Regions from separate parts of the Parasphingomonas caseinilytica genome, predicted to be linked through region 2. Evidence: riboswitches for the same ligand, from Rfam matches in the RefSeq annotation. Region 2 holds a riboswitch; the other holds the start of a gene.
The links. A riboswitch is a leader RNA that binds a small molecule or an ion and turns the genes downstream of it on or off. The one in region 2 is predicted to bind cobalamin.
Positions count from the first base shown of each region.

Region 1: linked by a shared signal. The riboswitch ahead of U1738_RS00400 (TonB-dependent receptor plug domain-containing protein) and the one ahead of metE (5-methyltetrahydropteroyltriglutamate--homocysteine S-methyltransferase) in region 2 are both predicted to bind cobalamin.

Region 1 is NZ_JAXOJL010000001.1:83,702-95,308, forward strand. It holds gene U1738_RS00355 (hypothetical protein) at 1-7, shown strand, start outside; gene U1738_RS00360 (GGDEF domain-containing protein) at 889-1,884, opposite strand; gene U1738_RS00365 (hypothetical protein) at 1,877-2,116, opposite strand; gene U1738_RS00370 (EAL domain-containing protein) at 2,474-3,238, shown strand; gene U1738_RS00375 (GNAT family N-acetyltransferase) at 3,313-4,920, opposite strand; tRNA gene U1738_RS00380 (tRNA-Glu) at 5,582-5,656, opposite strand; gene recJ (single-stranded-DNA-specific exonuclease RecJ) at 5,734-7,497, opposite strand; gene U1738_RS00390 (N-formylglutamate amidohydrolase) at 7,549-8,322, shown strand; partial or broken gene U1738_RS00395 (DMT family transporter) at 8,326-8,652, shown strand; cobalamin riboswitch at 9,155-9,392, shown strand; gene U1738_RS00400 (TonB-dependent receptor plug domain-containing protein) at 9,626-11,551, shown strand; gene U1738_RS00405 (ABC transporter substrate-binding protein) at 11,551-11,607, shown strand, end outside.
Region 2 is NZ_JAXOJL010000003.1:135,698-147,304, reverse strand. It holds gene U1738_RS08965 (acyl-CoA thioesterase) at 1-664, opposite strand, end outside; gene metE (5-methyltetrahydropteroyltriglutamate--homocysteine S-methyltransferase) at 678-2,981, opposite strand; cobalamin riboswitch at 3,092-3,322, opposite strand; gene U1738_RS08955 (hypothetical protein) at 3,388-3,609, opposite strand; gene U1738_RS08950 (TonB-dependent receptor) at 4,001-6,613, shown strand; gene U1738_RS08945 (sensor histidine kinase) at 6,856-8,208, opposite strand; gene U1738_RS08940 (response regulator transcription factor) at 8,222-8,899, opposite strand; gene U1738_RS08935 (isovaleryl-CoA dehydrogenase) at 9,040-10,209, shown strand; gene U1738_RS08930 (TrmH family RNA methyltransferase) at 10,206-10,886, shown strand; gene U1738_RS08925 (carboxyl transferase domain-containing protein) at 10,883-11,607, shown strand, end outside.

The DNA of each region.
Region 1 (11,607 bases), on a different contig from region 2:
GCTATAGGCAAGGTCGTAATCTTGAACGTTAGGCATGGCAGGCACTCGGCACTGCGGGCGGAAGCTGATCCCAGCTCCCTATCGTCACCGTGCTCGCGGCAAGGGTGGTGGCGACGTCGCAACTTACCCAAATGCGGCTTGGGGAGATATAGCGGTCGTGCCATCTGGCTCGTGCTGTATTCGGTCTGGCGCGTATCGAGAGGTAGGCGATGTCGGTGAAGTCCGCGCCACCTACATCGGCCATCAGCCACGTTGAGGTGCCAGCATGTCACGATCGTCCAGTCCGTTGTTTGTGAATGCCGTGATCGATTGCATCGGCGAGGGGAGGGCACCGACCTCTGAGGAAATGTTGATCGTCGCGCAGTTCATCTGGTCCGATGGCGCGGCATCCCGTTCCGCGTTCGCCTGGAATAGCTTGTCAGTGTCTTCGCCCGATCATCTCGGTTCTATGCGGGCGGCCGGCCTGGCCTTGCACGGCTCGCGGTAACCTGGAGATGGCAGCGCTCGTGTCTGCCGTGTTCGATGTCGCGCACGACGGTTGAGCATAATGGTCTTGCGGCTGGGAAGCTGCTGTGGCCGCTCAAACGGGGAACGCGCAGTTCAATCGTCTGTTCGCCGTCACGATGCTAAAACAACGCGGCTCTCACGATCTGCTGTCAACGAATGGTAGCGCCCGCCGCAAGGTGGCAAGTGGTCGCGCATCTCCATGCGGCGTTAGTTATGGACGAGCGGCGGGGGTATGCTGGCGTCGGGGCGGTCCGCACAGGGAAAGCCGTGCGGACAACGCGAAGTGAATGAGCGTCTGAAGTTGGGAATCACAAAGGGGCAGCAGAACGTCCAAACTGGGTCATCCGACCCTACAAGCGGTCCGAACTTACCCTCAGAAATTCATCGCTGCTGAACAGACGCCGCTAATTTCGTACAATTCCGCCCGCTTGCTTTCGCGAGGTAGAGCATCGTATCGGCCTGTTCGATCCAAGCTGTGGTGGAGGCAAAACCGGCAGACCATTCGGCGATACCAAAACTTGCCGTCACGTGTCGTGTCCCGCCGCCTGGCAAAGGCATCGCGAAATCTGCAATTGTCCGTCGTAACCGCTCCGTGACCTGGAGTGCTTCCGCGTCACTGGTCTCCGGGAGCAGCATGGCAAACTCCTCGCCGCCCAAACGACCAAACACGTCGCTGGGGCGTAACGTCACTTCGGCGATGCTAGCGATCTGACGCAGCACCTGATCGCCTACCGTGTGACCGTGGGTGTCGTTGACGGATTTGAAATGATCGACGTCGAGTATCACCAAACTGCTTTTCCGGCCGTAGCGAACCGCGCGCGCCATTTCACGTTCGGCTTGTTCGATAAAGCCTCGCCGGGTGAGCGCCCCGGTCAAATGATCGACCTGGGCGATCAGCCGCAGCTCGAGTTCGTCACATACGATATTGGCAAAATTGCTCAGGATCGCAACGTCCGCGGGGCTGAAACCACGCAGACGGGAATCCATCGCGCACAGCGCCCCGACGTTATATCCCTCGGGGGTCCGCAGCGGGATGCCGGCATAGCTGCGGACGAACGGGGGACCAACAACTAGCGGGCTGTTTGCGAAACGTGGATCGGATCGGGCATCCTCGATGATCAGTGGCTCGCGCTGCGCGATTGTGTGGGTGCAAAACGAAATCGAGCGCGGCGTTTCGGTATGATCGATACCGCGCTTGGCCTTGAACCATTGCCGGTCGCGATCCACGAGCGTCACTGTTGCCATCGGGACAGCCAGCACCGTCCGAACGAGGGTAACTATCTTCTCGAATGGCTCTTCGAGCGCGGTGTCGAGCACGTCCAGCCGGCGCAGTGCGGCAACCCTCGCATCATCGTCGTGTAACTGGGTGTCATCCATGATGCTCTTCCTTCATCATGGCGCGGATGGCGACCGTAAGGTCATCGGCATAACTGTCGACCAACGTGCGAACGCTGGCCGCAACCACGTCTTCGCCTAATCCGGCGGCTCGCAGGCTATCGACAAGGGACGACAAATGGGACTGATGCCGCAGCACGCTGTCTAAAAGTTGTGGAGGTATCTCGAGCGGTTGGGCCGAGGTAGGCGTCGGTTGAAGTTGATCGATACGCACAGGATCGTCCTCAGAAGCGGAGATGAGAACGCTAGGATCTAATGGTTAAAAGGTCGGAAACGAATTTAACCAGAGACTGCGTGCGATGGCTGAGGTGCCGTCGAAGCCGCGGCTTATCGGTTCACCGGCAGCCACGATGATGTGCATCAATACCGGATATTGCCTGCTCAAAAATTACGCACCGATGCACAAGCAGTCAGTCCGGAGCGACATTTTCAATGTCTGATCACCGCGAAACTCGAAAGCGACCAAATATCCCCGAATTGGCGAAATAGCCTATGCCGCTGTGTTTGATTAACTAATTTATGGCAGGCTACGCGCTTGTGAAATCAGGCGTAATCATAAGGTCTACCGAAAATGAGCTGCGACGGCTGCAAAAACGGCGACGCTTTGGAATTTGAAATCTCGATGGCATTTCAGCCGATCGTCGATCTGACAACGCAGCTTCCTTTCGCATATGAGGCGCTCGTGCGTGGTCCGTCTGGCGAATCTGCAGCGAGCGTTCTTGCGCAGGTGACCCCAGGCAACCGTTACGCTTTCGATCAGCGTTGCAGGGTTCGCGCAATTGAGTTGGCGACGGCCGCAGGCATCCTAAACAGCGGGGCAAAACTTTCGATCAACTTCTTGCCAAATGCAGTCTATTCGCCCGCGGCGTGCATCAAGTTGACCCTGGCAACCGCGAAGGCTGTAGGCTTACCGACATCGAGGCTGATTTTCGAATTCACCGAAAACGAAGAGATGGTCGATCCCGCACACATCGCGCACATTGTTAAAAGTTATCAGCAAATGGGTTTTGGCACGGCGCTCGATGACTTTGGCGCAGGCCATGCCGGCCTGAACCTATTGGCAAGATTTCAGCCGGATATTATTAAGCTGGACATGGAACTTGTCCGTGGGATCGAAGTCAGCATGCCACGGCGAATGATCGTCGATGCCGTCATTAAGCTAGCGGCGGCAATGGGTATCCTAGTGATCGCAGAGGGCATCGAAACCGAGGCTGAGTTAAGCACGCTGACACAACTGGGCGTCCGCTATATTCAGGGCTTCATTTTTGCTCAGCCGATGCTTGCAGCACTTCCCGCGATTTCGATCCCGTACGAGAATATTTCTTTGCGCGCCTGAGTTTGCTGAGGTCAGCAATGATTCGGCCAGATCGCGAATCCGAACATGCCGATCTAAAAAGCTCGTCCCTACGACTAACCGCCACCAGGCGCTTTGGTGCCGCGTGGGCGCGCTTCGGGTATGATGGTATCGCGTTTGCCACCTTCTTTCCATTCAATCCGATATAAGTCGAAGCGTCGATCGGCGAGGTTGCGTACAGTGCCTTCAGCGCGCGCCCAGGTGAGATCGGCCAAGTTCACGTCGGCTATCGTTACGGTCTCGATATTTTCACTGGCCTCAGCAGCGATGCCATCGCGAGCAAACGGAAAATCGCAGGGTGTCAAAATGCAGGACTGAGCATATTGAATATCCATGTTATCGACGCCGGGGAGATTGCCGACGTTACCTGACAGTACCACAAAACACTGGTTTTCGATCGCGCGTGCCTGCGCGCAGTATCGCACCCGCATATACCCTTGGCGATTATCGGTGCAGAACGGAACAAAGATGATACGAGCACCCTCGTCGACGAGGCGGCGCGCAAGTTCGGGGAACTCGCTGTCGTAGCAGATCAAAACGCCGATTGGGCCGACGTCGGTCTGGATTACGTCGACGGAGTTGCCTCCCTTGATTTTCCACCAATATGCCTCGTTTGGGGTTGGGTGGATCTTTTCCTGGGAGTGGATCGATCCGTCGCGAAGGCACACATAGGCAATGTTCTGGACGCTCCCGTCTTCGACGCGCGTCGGATGCGACCCTCCGATGATGTTTATATTGTACCGCAACGCCATCCGCGAAAGCTCGGCGACGATGGGCGCGCGGTGCTCCGTCATCCGGTCGATTGCTTCGATCGGTGACAGCACTTCTGGTTCAAACGATAGCAGGGACATAGTGAACAGCTCGGGAAAAACTACGAAGTCCGAACGATATTCCGCAGCAACATCGACGAAATATTCGACGTTTTTGACGAAGGCGGCAAAGTCGTCGACCGCACGTGCTTGGAATTGTACGGTAGCGAGCCGGACGCTTTCAACATCGCGCGGTACGCGAAATGCGACTGGCTCGTTTGGGTCGACGTAGGGATTGCGCCAGATCATATGCGCGGCAAACCCGTCCGACGCTTTGTCAAACGGGAGATATCGCTCCAGCACGCGAAGCGGCGTGAAGCCATTCGAAAGCTGGAATCCGATTACCTGATCGCGAAACTCCCCGGCTACGACCCGGGCAAGATAATCATCAGGACTTGTCACCTTTGCTTTAGTGCGGGCATAGCCCGGCATACGCCCGCCGAAGACTATTCCACGCAGTTCCAGGCGCTCAGCCAGCACGCGTCGTGCCTCGTAAAGGCGTTTGCCGATGCGTAGCCCGCGGTGACCTTCGTCGACCGCCATTTCGATCCCGTACAACCAGTCGCCGGTGGCGTCGTGCCGGCTGCCAAACCCGTTGCCCGTGATGGTTGCCCAATCATGCGGAGACAGAGCGATCGCCTCGTCGATGCGCGAGGACGCGCAATATCCGACGATCGCGCCTTCAAAAATGGCAACGAACTGGCCTTGCGGAAAATTGTTGATCTGACCGCTGATCTGGCCAGCGCTGTAATTTTCTATTCCAGGATAAGCGCGGCTGATCAGCGCCAAGATACCCAGTACGTCTCCCGGAACTGCAATTCGGACCTCGAGAGTCGCAGGGGTCTTGCTTGGCACGGTTGGCTCCAAAAAATCTACAATGCGCTGATCGGAAGTTGCGATGCCCACGAGGCATTGCAATCGATCTGGGTCTCCTACGTATTTACCGGGGCGTCCGCGATGACAAAAATTTTAGCGTATCGGCGCTGCTCAGACATTTTACCGTTGAAAGTCGGCCACACCGAACAAAATTTTACGGCAGTTCGTCAAAATTACTTTCGATCCGGAAGTGACGAGGCAAATAGCGTCAACGGCATGCGTCGGATGCAACCCCCCTCCCGTAAATATAAGTACTCGTTGATCACGGCCAGAAAACGGCGGTCGCAGCTAGAACGATAGCGGCGAAGTGAGCAGTCTGGTAGTAGACGAGATGGCCGCAACGGTCGGTGGCTTCGGCTTTGGCGAGCGCCACATCGCCTCGAATCGTTTTGCTAATAACGAATTAGGTGAGGAACGAGCGACTGGTTTCGGCCGGCGGTAAATCGATCCGGAACGACTAGTATGGGTCGAAGCCGACACGACGCATTTTATGCTCGGCTGATTGAGTGGCCGTCCGAAAAAAGCTCATGACGCTCCGCAACGGCCCGTAAAAAACCAAACATTCTGTGGGAGCAAGTGTGGTTCCAATCCGCCGCATCTACAGAAAAGGCGCGGGCTTCCGCCATTTTTCGCTTGACGCTGGTGACCCCTACGGGAATCGAACCCGTGCTTCAGCCGTGAAAGGGCCGCGTCCTAACCGCTAGACGAAGGGGCCATGCCGGCAGCGCCGGTTGGTTGGAGGCGGTTAGGGAAATGCGCCGCGCTGGTCAACCCGCTGATTTGCCTGTTTGCTCAATCCGCCCAAGCCGCGTCGTCGAGATGGAGTTCGGCGGCGGGTTTCGCGCCCCAATCGTCGATCTTCACGCGGCCGGCGAGCCATAGGCGGCGATGGGGCGGTGCGCCGAGCAGGGCGGCACCGAGCGCGGTTCCGGATTGGCGGAAGGCGACGGCCTTTAGCGAACGGCCGTCGTCGCCGGCGATGATGATGCGGACATGCCCGTTGCCGACGATGTCCGCCTTGATGATCCGCACCGGGCCGGCGACGATGCGGGGTTGTGGCCAGCCCATGCCGTAGGGGCCACCTTTGTCCAAAGCTTCGACCAATGCGGGCGTGACGCCGCCGGGGGCCAAAAGGGCATCCAGCAGGAGGGCGCGGTCGCCGATCGAGCGGGCCACAGCGTCCGCCAGGCGCGATTCGAGGAAGTCGCCGAACGCAGCCAATTGGTCCTCCGCGATCGTCAATCCGGCCGCCATCGCGTGCCCGCCGCCCGCGACAAGCAGGCCGCTATCCTTAGCCGACAGCACCGCCGCGCCGAGATCGACGCCAGACACGGAGCGGCCCGAGCCCTTGCCGATGCCGTTCTCGTCCAGCGCGATGACGATCGCCGGGCGGCCGTATTTCTCCTTCAGGCGACCGGCGACGATGCCGATCACGCCGGCATGCCAGCCCCGCCCGGCGACGACGAGCACGGCGCGCTCGCTGGCCACGCCCGCCAGCGCGTCGGCGGCCTCCTGCACGATCCCCTCGATCGCGCGGCGTTCCTCGTTCAGCCGATCGAGTTCGGCGGCGATTCCGGCGGCCTCCTGCGGATCGCGCGTGGTGAGAAGGCGCACGCCGAGGTCGGACTTGCCGACCCGGCCGCCGGCGTTGATGCGGGGCCCCAGCGCGAAGCCGAGATCCTGCGCGGTCGGCGCGCGGGTCAGGCGGCTGGCGGAGATCAGGGCGTTGAGGCCGATGTTACGCCGCTGCGCCATCACCTTCAGCCCCTGCGCGACGAACGCACGGTTGAGGCCGCGCAGCTGCGCCACGTCGGCCACGGTGCCCAAGGCGACGATGTCAAGCAGATCGAGCAGGCGCGGTTCGGGCATGTCGGCAAAGGCCCCGCGCGCGCGCATCACGCGGATCAGCGCCGCGCCGAGCAGGAAGGCGACACCGACCGCCGCGAGATGCCCATGCGCCGCGCCCTCCGCTTCATCGAGCCGGTTCGGGTTCACCAGCGCATGCGCGTGCGGCAAAGCGAGCGTGCATTTGTGGTGATCGACCACGATCACATCGACCCCGGCATCGCGCGCGGCATCGAGCGCGTCGAACGCCTGCGCGCCGCAATCGACGGTGACGATCAGGTCCGCGCCCTCCGCCTTCAGGCGCAGCATGGCGGCACCCGAGGGGCCGTACCCTTCGATCAGGCGATCGGGGATATAGGCCTTCGCCTCCAGCCCGAGATCGCGCAATAACAGGATCATCAGCGCGGCGGAGGTCGCGCCGTCCACGTCGTAATCGCCGAAGACGGTGACCGATTCCTTGCGCGCGATCGCATCGGCGAGCCGTTCGGCGGCCTTGTCCATATCGCGAAAGATCGACGGATCGGGCATGAAGCTGCGGATACTGGGGGCCTTGTGCGCCTCCAGATCCTCGCGCGGGCAACCGCGCGACAGCAGCAATTGCGTGACGAGATCGTCGGGCGCGAAGCCGGGATCGCGCGTATCGGTTTCCAGCGCGCGCCAGCGCCACGGCTGGCCGAGAATCGACCGGGTGATGTTTAGGACGGTGTTCATGATGTGGGCTAAGGCTTAGACGAGCGGCGGACGGTTAGGAAGGACAGCGACATGGCGGCGGCATTGCTGGGCGCGAACGATCCATCGCCGGTGCAGGTGATCAATCCGGGTGGAGCGTCGCCCTTCCTGCTGATCGGCGACCATGCCGGGAATGTGGTGCCCGAAAGTCTCGCCGTTTTGGGCCTGCCACCGCAAGAACTTGTGCGGCACATCGGCTGGGATATCGGCATCGGCGAATTGGGGCCGATGCTGGCCGAGGCGCTGGACGCGGTGTTCGTGCGGCAGACCTATTCGCGCCTCGTGATCGACTGCAATCGCGATCCCGCGCGGGCCGATGCGATGCCCGAGGTCAGCGACCTGACCGTTGTATCGGGCAATCGCGATCTGGATGCCAGCCAGCGCGCCGCACGCGTGGCGGCGATCCATACGCCGTATCAGGAAGCGATCGGCGCGGAGATCGCGCGGCGTGACGCGGCGGGGCAGGGGACGATCCTCGTCGCGCTCCACAGCTTCACGCCCGCCATGCAGGGCATTGCGCGGCCATGGGAGGTCGGGGTGCTGCACGATGGCGGCGATACGGCATTCGCGCAGGCGCTGCTCGCCGCGTTGCGCACCGACGAGGCGCTGACGGTGGGCGACAATCAGCCCTACAGCATGGACACGATCGACTATACCGTGCCGCGCCATGCCTATCCGGCGCAGCGACCTTATGCCGAGATCGAGGTGCGGCAGGATTTGATCGGGACGACGGCCGGATGCGCGGAATGGTCGGCGCGGCTTGCAACGGTGTTGCGCTCGGCCGCGACGGATATCGACGGGAACTGAGCCGTGCCGAACTGGATCTGGCTGACGATGGCGATTCTGTCGGAAGTGATCGCCACGTCCTTTCTCAAGTCGGCGGAAGGGTTCACGCGGCCGTGGCCCTCGCTGATCGTCGTGATCGGTTATGCCGCCGCCTTCTATTTCCTGTCCTTCGCGCTGCGCTCGATCCCGATCGGCGTCGCCTATGCGATCTGGTCCGGGGCGGGCGTGGTGCTGGTCACGGCGGTGGCGTGAATCGTCTATGGCCAGAAACTGGACATGATCGCGCTGGCGGCGATCGGGCTGATCGTGCTCGGGGTGGTGGTGCTCAACCTGCGCACGGGCCACGGCTGACCGGGGCGATACTTCGGTGCATCTCTTGATGGGCCGTTACTGCCCATCGACATTCACTGTTTTTGGAAGTTCCTCCAAATTCTCCGTCACCCCGGACTTGTTCCGGAGTCCACCAAGCGGCTTTCGATACGAACAATCGTTTGATTGCCGAGTTCGCGGCACGGTGGACCCCGGAGCAGGTCCGGGGTGACGGTTTTTTAGGGGAGAAACCGCCTTCGAAGCCATCCAAAACCTAAATGTCGGTCCGTGCTGGTGCATGATGACGTGAGGTTGGATCATCCCATCTCCGTTCGTCCTGAGCTTGTCGAAGGACGTGTTCCAAGCACGACCGGCGATCATGGAACACGTGCTTCGACAGGCTCAGCACGAACGGCTCCGTTTGAATTCATCTTTATCCAGGGTGAACCCATCGTGCTCCAGCGCCGCTTGCCCGCGCCGATTTCGTTTGCGCAGCGCAGCATTTCCACTAAGGGCGCAATCGAAGCCGGGTGCGAACCATCCGGCTTCGAATGATCGCGCCGGTGCCCCGCAAGGGGCTCAAATGTGGAATGCGGTGCGGGAGGATATCCTCCCAAAGCCGCGGCTGTCCCTGCAACTGTAAGCGGAGAGCGCGATGCACACGTCCTGCCCAGGCCCCTTGAACGGGCCGGCGGGGCAGCCACTGGATCTGACGATCTGGGAAGGCGTGCATCGAGCCTTGACCCGTGAGCCAGGAGACCTGCCGGCGCTGTCGCTCATGCTCTCGGATCCAGGGGATGGCCGGGGCACGGAACGAGTCCGTTCGAGCGACGAACCGGGTCCCAGGCAAAGTCATGCTTTGCCGGGTTCCCGAACCGTGCGGCCGGGGCCGCACACGGTGTCGAGGCAGCCGGGCTCCGCGTCCGTTCGGCTGAATCGTCGCCGTCGTTCGCGTTTTTACGCGGCAAACGGCCCCAGTCGCTTCGTCCAGAATGGCGCGGGGGGACTTAACATTATGAAGACCGTTTTCGTATCTCTGCTGGCGCTTGTCGCCGCCACGCCCGCGCTCGCGCAGAGCGACGCCTCGCTGCCGCCCAAGGATGCAGAGGGCAACGACATCACAGTCACCGCATCGCGCTCCGGCGAAGGCATCGCCGTCAAGGATCTGCCGGCATCCATCACGGTGTTGAGCAGCGAGCAACTCGAGGAACGCCAGACGCGCAACGTGTCCGACATCCTGCGCGATGTGCCGGGTGTCGCGGTCAACCGCTCGATCGGCGGCCTGACCGACATCCGCATTCGCGGCACCGAAGCCAATCACGTGCTCGTCCTGATCGACGGAATCGAGGCGTCCGACCCTTATCAGGGCCAGTACGATTTCGGCACGCTGATCGCTGACGACAAGGCGCGGATCGAAGTGCTGCGCGGGCAGCAATCGTCGCTCTACGGTTCGGACGCAATCGGCGGCGTGATCCAGTACATCACGCCGACCGGCACCGAATCGCAGGGCCTGAGCGCCCGCGTAGAAGGCGGATCGTTCGGCACGGCGGCGGGCGCGGCGCGCTTCGGCGGCGTGGCGGGGACGCTGGATTACGCATTGTCCGGCACGCTCTATCGCACCAATGGCACGCCGACCGCGCGGGATGGCACACGCAATGTGGGTTACACCGGGGTAGGCGCGAGCGCGAAGGTGAACTGGACGCCGTCCGACATCTTCAAGCTGACCGGCGTGGGTCGCTACAGCTACACCGATGCGCTGAGCAACGACACGGCGTTTTCGGGTCCTAAGTTCGGCTACATCGTCGATACGCCCGGCAGCCATTTCCGCAACAAGGCCTATTACGGCCTGCTGCGCGCGGCGTTGTCGCTGGCCGACGGCAAGTGGAACACCGCGCTGACCGGGCAGATCGCCGACACGACCCGCACGGGTTACAGCGCGTTCGGCGTGGATTACGGCGACAAGGGCCGCCGCTACAAGGGATCGCTTGAATCGAGCTTCCAGTTCGGCAGCGACCAGTTTCGCAGCAAACTGACGGGTGCGGTGGATTACGAGCGCGAGGAATTCCAGAATACGGTCGTCTCGCCGTTCGCGTTCAGCGGGCGCAAATCGACCGAGAATTGGGGTTTCGTCGGCCAGTATGAAGGCACGATCGCCGATGCTCTGGTGCTGGGCGCGTCGATCCGTCGCGACCAGAACGATCGCTTCGCCGATGTGACAACCTATCGCCTGCAGGCCGGATACCGTCTGCCGTTCGGGCTGCGCGCGCATGGCGCGTACGGCACCGGCGTCAAGAATCCGGGCTATTTCGAACTCTTCGCCTATGCGGACGGCCGCTACATCGGCAACCCGAATTTGAAGCCGGAAAAGTCCAAGGGCTGGGAAGCGGGCCTCGATCAGGAGATCGCCGGCGGCAAGGCGAAGATCGGCGCGACCTATTTCGACAGCAAGCTGGAAGACGAGATCTACACGACCTTCCCGGCACCGACATTCGTCGCATCGCCGGCCAACCGCACGACCTTGTCGCGGCAGAAGGGCGTCGAGGTGTTCGCCTCGGCCCAGCCGATCGATCAGCTACGCTTCGACATCGCGTACACCTATCTGCACGCACGCGAAAACGGCACGGTCGAGGTGCGCCGCCCGAACCATATCGGCAGCTTCAACACGACCGTGTTCAGCATGGACAAAAGATTCTCGACCACGCTGACCGTGCGCTACAACGGACGGCAGGACGATGTCGCCTTTACCAATCCGAGCTTCATTCCGGTGCGGGTGAGCTTGCAGGAATATGTGCTGGTGAACCTGAACGCCGAATATAAATTGAGCGATCGCTTCTCGGTCTTCGGCCGCGTCGAGAATCTGTTCAACGAGCGCTACGAAGAGGTGTTCAGCTTCGCCACGCCGGGTCGCGGCGCGTATGGCGGCGTGAAGGCCCGCTTCTGATGAAAGTGCGGCCGGCATGGCTCACGTTGCTGCTACCCGGACTTTTGGGTGGCTGC
Region 2 (11,607 bases):
GATCTTCCGACCACAATTGCACCGCCACCCGCACCGAACTGCGCCCGCTCATGCTGACGCGGGCGATCAGTTCGATCATCTCCCCCTCCCGGATCGGGACGCGGAAATCGATCCGGTCGGACGCCGCCATCACCATCACCGCGCGGGCGTGGCGCGTCGCGGCGATGAAGGCCGCTTTGCCCAGCATGCGCAGCGCATCGCCGCCGAACAGGGTGCCGTAATGGTTGGTCTGCGGCGGGAACACCATGTCCATCATGTGCAGTGCGTCGTCGTCCGCCACCGGCAAATCCGGCATGATCGGGGGCAGGGGGCCGCCATCCCCCCGTTGCGTGACCAAAGTGAAGAGACCGCGCGTGCACAGCCGCCGCTCGCCGCTGAGCAACGCCTCCGCTACCAGCTCGACCTCGACATCGCAGGATCGCGCGCCCACGCGCACGATCCGCCCGGTCGCCTCGATCAGTTCCCCTTTCAGCGCCGGCGCGGTGAAATCGATGCGCTGCGAGGAGGCGGTGACGAACGGCGCGCGGCCATGGCGCGAGGCGGCGAGGAACGCCACCTTGTCCATATGCGCCAGCGCCACGCCACCGAACAACGTGCCGTGATGATTGGTGTCCCCCGGAAAGATCATGTCGATCAACCGGACGACGCCCGTCGAACGCGTCACCGTCTCCATCGCCTTACGCCGCGACCAGCAGGTCGGCGCGCAGCGTCCGCGCCGCCGCGACCATCGCCGCGATCGCCGGCTTCACCTCTTCCCACTTGCGCGTCTTCAGCCCGCAATCGGGATTGACCCACAATTGGTCGGGATGGAGGTGGAGCTGCGCCAGCCGCATCAGCGCGACCATCTCCTGTTCGCCCGGCACGCGCGGCGCGTGGATGTCGTACACCCCCGGCCCGATCGCGCTCGGGTAGCGATAGCGCGCAAAGCCGTCGAGCAGCTCCATCTGCGATCGCGCCGTCTCGATCGAGATCACATCGGTGTCCATCGCGCCGATCGCCGGCAGGATGTCGTTGAACTCAGAATAGCACATATGGGTGTGGATCTGCGTCGCGTCGGCCACGCCCGCCGCCGACAAGCGGAAGCAGTCGACCGCCCAGTCGAGATAATGCTGCCAGTCGCGCTTGCGAAGCGGCAGGCCTTCACGCAGCGCGGCTTCGTCGATCTGGATCGCCTTGCAGCCCGCCGTTTCGAGATCGCTCACCTCGTCGCGGATCGCGAAGGCGATCTGGCGACAGGATGCCTCGCGCGGCTGATCGTCGCGCACGAACGACCAGTTGAGGATCGTCACCGGCCCGGTCAGCATGCCCTTCATCGGCTTGTCCGTCAGGCCCTGCGCATAACGCCACCATGCGACCGTCATCGGTTCGGGCCGCGAGACGTCGCCGAACAGGATCGGCGGCCGCACGCAGCGCGACCCGTAGCTCTGCACCCAACCGCTCACGGTGAAAGCGAAGCCGGCGAGTTGCTCGCCGAAATACTGCACCATGTCGTTGCGCTCGAATTCGCCGTGGACGAGCATGTCCAGGCCGATCTCCTCCTGCCAACGCACCGCACGCGCGGTCTCCTCGCGCAGGAAGGTCTGGTAATCGGCATCGCCCAGATTGCCGCGAACATGCTCCGCGCGGGCGTGGCGCACCTCGGCGGTTTGCGGGAACGATCCGATCGTGGTGGTCGGGAAGGCGGGCAGGTTCAGCACCGCCGCCTGTGCCGCGATGCGTGCCGGGTGGCCCGAACGCCGCTCGCGCTGATCCGGGGTGGCATCGGCGACACGTGCCGCGACCTTCGGATCGTGGATGCGTGGCGAAACCTTGCGCGCGGCGGCGGCATTGGTCGAGGCGGACAGCGCGCTTGCGACGCTCGCGCGGCCATCGTTCAAGGCGCGTTTGAGGATCGAGAGTTCCTCGATCTTCTGCACCGCGAAGGCCAGCCACTGCGTCACCTCGGCATCCAGCTTGCGCTCCAGCGCGAGATCGACCGGCACGTGTAGCAGCGAACAGGACGGCGCGAGGATCAGGTCGCGCGTCGCGGCGATCGGCGCGATCCGATCCAGCAATGCCGCCAGATCGGCCCGCCAGATGTTGCGCCCGTCGATCACGCCCAGCGACAGCAGCAGCGATTTGGGCGCGCTCGCCAGCACCGCATCCAGTTGCTGCGGCGCGCGAACCAGATCGACGTGTAGGCCGGCGACCGGCAGCGATGCGGCGAAGGACAGATTGTCTTCCAGCCCGCCGAAATAGGTCGTCAGCATCAGCTTCGGGCCGCTGCGCGACAGCCGGGCATAGGCACGCGTCAACGCCTTGCGCTGCTTCTCGTCCAGATCGAGCACCAGCACCGGCTCGTCGATCTGCACCCAGGCGGCACCGGCATTGGCCAATTGCCCGAGGATGACCGTGTACAGCCCCAGCACCTCGTCCAGGAAATCGAACGGATCGACGTCGCGGCCCTTCGCCAGGCTCAGCCACGTAACCGGGCCGAGCAGCACCGGGCGCGTCTCGAACCCCTGCGCCTTGGCCTCGCGATATTCGTCGACGATCTTCGGCGTGTTGAGCGCCAGTTTCTGTCCGGCGTGCAGCTCGGGCACCATGTAATGATAATTGGTGTCGAACCATTTGGTCATCTCGCACGCCGTCTGGCTGGCATGGGCGTGGCCGCAGCCGTCGTCCGCGCCGGTCGTGCCGCGCGCCATCGCGAAATAGGTCGCCAGATCGGCCTCGCCATGCGCCGCATCGTACCGCTCCGGGATCGCGCCGAGCATCACGCTGGTGTCGAGCACATGATCGTAGAGCGAGAAATCATTGGAGGGCAGCCAGTCCGCGCCGAGCGAACGTTGGCGCGCCCAGGCGGCGGTGCGCAAGGCGGCGGCGGATTCGAGCAGGTCGGCCTCACCCGACTTGCCGGACCAGTAATGTTCGAGCGCGAATTTCAGTTCGCGGCGCGGGCCGATGCGCGGGAAGCCCAAGGTGGCAACAGTGACGGTCATTCTTCATACCCCGATGAAAAGCGGGGCAAAAGACAGGACACGAGCAGGACGCGCGAACGGACAAGGCCCGGCCGCGGCATGCAAGCGACCAGCCCGGACACCCCGCCGGTGGACGTTATCGCGTCGGAGGCAGGTCTCCTGGCTCGCGGGTCGTCACGTCGGCCTGGCCTTCCCGACGGCTCGCACCGTCAGTGACACTCGATGGCCGCCGCTCGCCGCTTACAGTTGCGGGGGCAGCGCCGGCATTGCTCCGCTTCCCGAAAGAAGGGGGGAGCGCACCGGCTTCCCGTCTTAGCTCCGTGCATCCGCATGCACGGAGAACCTCGACCCGCTAAGCATCCCAGCATCGGGGGGCGGGGTCAAGACATCATATAAAGAAATCTTTATATGATGTTCGGCGCGAGGATCAGGCGGCCACTTCGACCATGCAGGTCTTCGCCGGACCCTCGGCCAGCGCATCGGCCAGTTGCAGCAGGCCGTCCGCGCTTTCGGGGCAATTGGGGCGGGCCTTGGCCGCAGTTTCCTGCAATGTCGAAACGATCGATTTGACCGCGTGGCGATCGATCGTTCCGCTGCGGCGCAGGCCGATCAGGATGGCTTTCAGGGCGAGATGTTGTTCGCATTGCACCGGCATTCTCCTAAAAGAATCGACCTCTTGGCGGGTCGTGGACGGTCACATCGTATCACTTGGCGCCGGTTCCTAGCAAGGTTGCGACCATGATCGAGCGCCCTTCACGTCCGAAAATCACAAGTGCGATATCCGAGTATATTGATTTGTGATTTCGAACGTCTCAAGTTATTTGAAGAACATGATGAATTTCACGTAATATAATGACGTCCATATTCCCATTTTAGGATTATCGATGCGAGACATTGCTACATCTATATTTTCATAAATCGTTTTATGACACGAAAATAGTCGATCAATACTATTTGTGTTACATCCGTCGTAACAATCCTGACCCATATGAGCTGTAGCGGCCCCGTTAACGAGTTTCGAAAAACCAAAGGGGCTACACATGCGTTCTCACTCCAACCTCCGGTTGCGCCTGCTGCTCGGCACCGCGCTGATCGCCGCGACCGCAGCACCGGCCTTCGCCGCCGAAACGCCGGTGGCCGCGGCGGCAACGCCGGTTGCCGATCCCGTTCCTGCCGCCGATCCCGCGCCGGCCAGTGACGATCAGCTGACCGAGGTCGTCGTCACCGCGACTCGCCGCGAGACCAATCTGCAGAAGACGCCGATCTCGATCAGCGTGCTCAGCACCCAGGCGATCGAGGATCGCCACGTGCTCAGCCTGTTCAACCTCGCCGACGGCTCGATCCCGTCGCTGCGCATCGCCACGTTCGAGGCGCGCCAGTCGGCGCTGACGATCGGTATCCGCGGCATCGTACCCTACGATCAGAACCAGACCGCCCGCGACGGCGGGGTCGGCGTCTATATCGACGGCGTCGCGCTGGGCAAAACGCAGGGCCTGAACGCCGCCTTGTTCGATATCGAGCGCATCGAAGTGCTGAAGGGCCCACAGGGCACCCTGTTCGGCCGCAATACCGAAGGCGGCGCGCTCTCGCTCGTGTCCAAGGCACCGAGCGGCGTGTTCGGCGGTCGCGTCACCGGCGGCGTGGGCAATTACGGCGCGCGCAACGCCGACGTGCATCTCGATCTGCCATCCTTCTACGACATCTCGCTGAAGCTGGACGGCGTGTACCAGCATCAGGATCCGACCGTGAAAAACCCGCTGTCGGGGGCCACCGGCTGGAACTATTACGATCGCAAGGGCGGCCGGATCGCCGCCCGCTGGCAGCCGGTCGACGGCTTCACCGCCGATTTCGCCTATGATTACGCAAAAGACGAAAACACGCCGCAATACAGCCAGTTGATCAACTACAACCCCAACGGCTACCGCGTTGGCACCTACACCAATCCGCAGACCGGCGTCGTCGGCACGCAGCTCTACGTGCCGGGCACCGGCACCGCGGTGGCACCGACCGCGTGCGGCGGCACCATCCTGGCGACCAACCCCGCGCCGCAGATCTGCATCGCGCCCAAGGCACCCTTGGTCGGCGTGCATCCCGAGCGTCAGAGCGTCGCCGATGTCGGCGTGCCGCAGCAACCCAGCGTCGATATCACGCACGGCTTCTCGGCCAATCTGAAGTACAAGCTCGCACCCGGAATCGAACTGCGCTCGATCACCGCGTGGCGCGGCGTCAGCACGGATCAGTGGGACAATTCGGGCGGTCCGGAGCGCAGCTCCTTCTCGCCGAACACCACCGGCGCGAACGGCACGTTCAGCCGCTACAGCCTGTCGTTCCTGCGCCAGAACCAGTTCAGCCAGGAATTCCAGGCGGTCGGCAGCTTCTCGCAGTTCGATTACGTGGCCGGTGCCTATTATTACACCGAACATGCGACCGAATATGCCGCCACCCCGCTCACCAACCAGTGGAACATCGACGGCACGGCCTACACCATCCGCAGCCCGATCGTGACGGGCACGGTGACGGGCGCGAACTCCGGCTATCAGCAATTCGCGCCGTCATGCACGAACACGCTCGCCGCAACCGTCCCGCAATTCACCAACAGCTGCCAGTTCATCACCCGCGCCAGCGAAGCGTACGATCACAATTATTCGCTGTTCGGCAATCTGACCTGGACGCCGGATGCCCTGGACAGCGTCCACATTACGGCGGGTGGCCGCTGGACCAAGGACAAGCGCCGTGGTCGCCTCTACGTGGTCAACAACGCGGTTCAGGGGTTCACCTTCGCGAACAGCGTCAGCCGCTTCGATCCGATGTTCAACATCGCGTTCGACGCGACGCCGGACGTCCACCTCTACGCCAAATACGCCACCGGCTTCCGCGCCGGCGGTGCCAACGATCGCTCGCAGAGCTTCAACGCGTTCGGCCCCGAATCGGTCAAGTCGTACGAAGTCGGCGCGAAGATGGACTTCCTGGATCACCGGGCGCGCCTGAACCTGGCCGGCTACATCATGGATCGCAGCAACACCCAGTTCGACTTCGATCTGTTCGATACGACCGGCGGCAGCCCAACCAACGGCGCGCACATCGAGCAGACCCAGAATGCCGGCAACAGCAAGATCCGCGGGATCGAGGCCGACCTGACGGTGAAGCCGGTCACCGGCCTGACGCTGACGGCATCCTATGCCTACACCTACTGGAAGGCCCCGTCGGCGGTGAACTCGATCACCGGTGGCCTGCCGCAGCAATTGTACATCGTCTACACGCCGAACAACGCCGCCTCGGGTTCGCTCGATTACGAGATCCCGCTGGGCGCCGAGAGCACCAAGGTGCGCTTCCACCTCGACGGCAATTATGCGAGCAGCCAGTACAGCTTCCAGCTCGAGCCGACCAAGACCGACGCCAGCTTCGTGATGAACGGCCGCCTCGCGCTGGCCGATATCGCGGTGAACGATCACAACAAGGTCACCGTATCGGTCTGGGCGCGCAACCTGCTCGACAAGACGTATATCTATCGCCGGTCGGCCGCGAATTCCTCGCCGGTGCTCAACTATAACGGGTCGACTTTGGTCTCGACCAATTACGGCGGGATCCTCGGCGATTACGCCAACTTCAATCCGCCCCGCACCTGGGGCCTGGAAGTGTCGGCGAAGTTCTGAACCTCTTCCCACGGTAAGTAAGACAGGCCCGGGCGGTGATCTTCACCGTCCGGGTTTTGTTTGTGATTTAGAGCTTGATGACTTTGGTTTGAATCGCGGTTTCCCTACATCGTCATTCCCGCGAAGGCGGGAATCCATACTGGCTGCACTGAGTGGGTCTCATGACGTGCTGTGATTATGGATTCCCGCCTTCGCGGGAATGACGGACGATAGTTCGAGCTCATATCACCAGAATCCAGCGGTCAGCCCGCCAGCGGCAGTTCCACCACCGCGCGCAGGCCCGGCGTGGCATCCTCCAGTATCAACCGCCCGTCATGCAGCCGCGCGATCGCATCGACCAAAGTCAGCCCCAGACCCTGGCCCGGCAGCACGCCCGACGACTCGCCCCGGCCGAAGCGGCGCACCATCGCCGCATGCTCGCCCGCCGGAATGCCCGGCCCGTCGTCGGCAACGATCACCGCGACCGTATCGCCGCGCATCTCCGTCCCGATCGCGATGTGCGTGCCGGGCGGCGTATGGCCGATCGCGTTCTCGATCAGATTGACCAGCATCTGACGCAGCAACGCGGCATCGCCCCATAACGGCATCGGCATCGGCATCGCCGTCGCGGCGGGCAGGGCAAGCGCGCGCCCCGCATCCTCGGCCACCGCCTGCAAGCCTTCGCCGACCTCGATCGCCAGCGCACCGATATCCAGATCGGCGAAGCGCTCGCGGCGATGCCCGCCCTCCACTTCCCACAGCCGCATCATGCTGGCGAACACCTCCAGCACATCGTCGGTCTGGGCCAGCAGACCCTCGATCTCGGCGGCCGCCACCGGCGCGCCGCGCGATTGCCGTTCCAGCGTGGCGGTGCGCGCGCGCAGCCGGGCAAGCGGGCTCTTCAATTCGTGCGCCACGTCCTTGGCGGCATGCTTCACATTGCCCATCAGCGCCTCGATCCGGTCGAGCATGCGGTTGAACGCGGCCGCCTGCCGGTCGAATTCGCTGCGGCTGCCGTCCACCGGAACGCGCTGGCGGATGTCGCCGGCGATCACCGCATCGACCGTCGCCTGCATCGCCCGCATCCGCGCCTTGATCGCCAGCCAGATACCGATCGCGCCGCCGATCACGATCAGCGCGGTCGTGCCCAGACTGGCGAGTTGTACCCGGAACAGCAGCGTGTCGAAGCCGTCGATCACATCGTTGTCGGAGACGAGCACCAGCGTCCCGCCGCCCTCGATCCGCCGAACCAGTGCGCGCCCGTGCGCCACGCCCGGAACCTGTGCCTCCGCGCCGAAATGCGAATAGCCCGGCGGCGGCATCCGGCGCAGGTCGAGCTTGCCGGCAATGTGCCGCCCGGCGGGATCGAACAGCGCGTAATACAGGTCTGCCGTGTCGTGATCCTCTTGCGCCGTCGCGATCCGCCCGGCCATCGCCGCGATATCGGGCCTGTTCCCGGCCACCGCCGCCGCCTCGGTCGCCAGGCGGCGATCGACCTCGACGCCCAGCGCCTTGTGCGTGACGACGTAACTGGTGATGCGCACCACCACCAGCGCACAGAGGATGATCGCGACGTACAGCGTCAGGATCGCCCGCAGCGAGCGTGGTCGTATCACGATCGGGGCCGCATTACGGGTTGCTTTTCAGCATGTAGCCGACACCGCGCAGCGTCACGATCGGATCGGTTTCGTCGGCCGCGTTCAATTGCCCGCGCAGCCGGCGGATATAGGATTCGACGATGTTGGTGGTCGGCTCGAAATCGTAATGCCACACATTCTGGTACAGCATCTGCCGCGTCACCACGCTGTCGGCATTGCGCACCAGTTCGCACAGCAACAGGAATTCCAGTTTCTGCAGGCTGAGCAGCCGTCCGCCGCGCGTGGCGCGGAACTTCACCTCGTTCACCTCGATGGCGCCCGCGCGCATCACGCCCGAATCGCCGGCATGCGCGGTGCGGCGCAGGATCGCCTTCAGCCGTGCATCGATCTCCGCCGGGGCGGCTGGCTTGACCAGATAATCGTCCGCGCCGGCCTCCAGCCCGGCAAGCCGCTGGTCGAGATCGCCGAGCGCCGTCAGCATGATGATCGGCACGCCGATGCGTCGCTCGCGCAACAACCGCGTCACGTCCACGCCGTCCACGAACGGCAGCATCACGTCGAGCAGCACCGCGTCGAACTTGCCTTCGGTCGCCAGCGCCAGCGCGGCGCGTCCATCGCCGGCCAGCGCGGTTTGGTGGCCCAGTTCCTCGACATCGGCCACCAGCTGCTTGGCGGCGCGCGCATCGTCTTCGACAATCAGCAATCGCATCGCTCTGGCCCCGCCCGTCATCGGCCCAGCAATCACAGTTTTATCGCAACGATTCAATGCCCCGAACACGCGAACGCGTTCACGCCCGTTGCGGCTATCGGACGCAAAGCCTAGACCCCGCCCAAGAGGATGGAGAGAGCATGACGCCCGATTTCGATTTCGCGCTGGGAGAGACCGCGGACATGATCCGCGAGACGACGCAGCGCTTCGCCACCGACAAGATCATGCCGCTCGCCAAGACAATCGACGCCGAGGACTGGTTCCCGCGTGACGAACTGTGGACGGCGATGGGCGAACTCGGCCTGCACGGCATCACCGTCGAGGAGGAATATGGCGGCCTCGGCCTCGGCTATCTCGAACACGTCATCGCCTGCGAGGAAGTGTCGCGCGCCTCGGCCTCGATCGGCCTCAGCTACGGCGCGCATTCGAACCTGTGCGTCAACCAGATCGCGCGCTGGGCGAACCCGGAGCAGAAGGCGAAATACCTGCCCAAGCTGATCTCGGGCGAACATGTCGGCAGCCTGGCAATGTCCGAGGCGGGGGCCGGCTCCGACGTCGTCTCGATGAAGCTTCAGGCGCGCAAGACCGATAGCGGTTACGTTCTCAACGGCACCAAATTCTGGATCACCAACGCGGCCTATGCCGATACTTTGGTGGTCTACGCCAAGACGGGGGAGGGGAGCCGCGGCATCACCACCTTCCTGATCGAAAAGGATATGCCCGGTTTCTCGATCGGCCAGAAGATCGACAAGATGGGCATGCGCGGATCGCCCACCGCCGAGTTGGTCTTCGACGATTGCGAGGTGCCCGACGAAAACGTCATGGGGCCGATGAACGGCGGCGTCGGCGTGCTGATGAGCGGCCTGGATTACGAGCGTACCGTGCTGGCGGGCATCCAGCTCGGCATCATGCAGGCGTGCCTCGACGTGGTCGTACCGTATGTGCGCGAGCGCAAGCAGTTCGGGCAGCCGATCGGCAGTTTCCAGCTGATGCAGGCCAAGATCGCCGACATGTACGTCGCGCTCAATTCCGCGCGGGCCTATGTCTATGCCGTGGCCAAATCGTGCGACGCGGGCAAGACGACGCGCTTCGACGCCGCCGGCGCGATCCTGCTGGCGAGCGAGAATGCGGTGAAGGTGGCGAACGAAGCGGTCCAGGCGCTGGGTGGTGCGGGCTATACCAAGGATTGGCCGGTCGAACGCTTCCTCCGCGACGCCAAGCTGCTCGATATCGGCGCCGGCACGAACGAGATCCGCCGCATGCTGATCGGCCGCGAATTGATCGGGGCGAGCGAGAGGGTGGCGCAGTGAGCGAAGAGGAAAAGAGCGAAGAGTCATCGTCGCTTGGCGAGAAGAGTTCGGCGCGTCGACGGGCCGACGAGATCAAGGCATTCCGGTGCAAGAACTTGATCGCAGTGATCGAAAATCCGACCGAGGTTCGCAATATCGGCACGGTCATCCGCAACGTGAACGCACTCGGCGTCGAGAAGGTCTATGTGGTCGATTCCCGCGGATCGCTCCCCAATGACTGGCAGGAAATGCGCGAGAGCAAGTCGTTGAGCAAGACGTCTGTGTCAGCGGTGAAGTGGAGTTTCGTCAGGCGTTTTGATAGCACCGATGCTTGCTTCGATTACCTTGAGTCAAAGAATTTCGTGTCCGTGGTCACGTCGCCGCATGTGAAAGGAAAGAAGAGCATTTATCTGCACGAAGGCGATTTTACAGCCTACACGAAGCTTGCGGTATGGTTCGGCAGCGAAGCGGTTGGCATAAGCGAACTGGCGGTTTCGCGCAGCGAGATGTGCGTCAGCATTCCTATGTTCGGGATGATCGAGAGCCTGAATTTGGGCACATCCTCAGGCATCGTGCTGTACGAAGTAGCCAAACAGCGGCGGGAATATCAAAGCAAGTTCAAGTGGCGAGATCGGCGCGGTCAGCGTGCCGAACCGTTGCCCACGGTTTTGGCGTCCAAACTCGATCGACAATCATGACCGCCCCCACTCTCACCACCGCCCTCTCCCCCGACAGCGAGCAGTTCCGCGCCAACGCCGCGCATAACCGCGCACTCGCCGAAACGCTGCGCGCCGACGTCGCCCGCACGTCCCTCGGCGGCAACGAAAAATCCCGCGAACGCCACACAGCGCGCGGCAAGCTGCTCCCGCGCGACCGCGTCGAACGCCTGCTCGATCCCGGCAGCCCGTTCCTCGAAATCGGCCAGCTCGCCGCCAACGGCCTGTACGACGATGAAGTCCCCGGCGCGGGCGTGATCGCCGGCATCGGTCGGGTCTCCGGCCGCCAGTGCATGATCCTGTGCAACGACGCGACCGTCAAAGGCGGCACCTATTATCCGCTGACCGTCAAGAAGCACCTCCGCGCGCAGGAGATCGCCGAGGCCAACATGCTGCCGTGCATCTATCTGGTCGACAGCGGCGGCGCGAACCTGCCGCATCAGGCCGAAGTGTTCCCCGACCGCGATCATTTCGGCCGCATCTTCTACAATCAGGCGCAGATGAGCGCGAAGGGCATCCCGCAGATCGCCTGCGTGATGGGCAGCTGCACCGCTGGCGGCGCGTACGTGCCGGCGATGTCGGACGAGACGATCATCGTGCGCGGGCAGGGGACGATCTTCCTCGCCGGCCCGCCGTTGGTGAAGGCCGCGACCGGCGAGGTCATCAGCGCCGAGGAACTGGGCGGTGCGGACACGCACGGGCG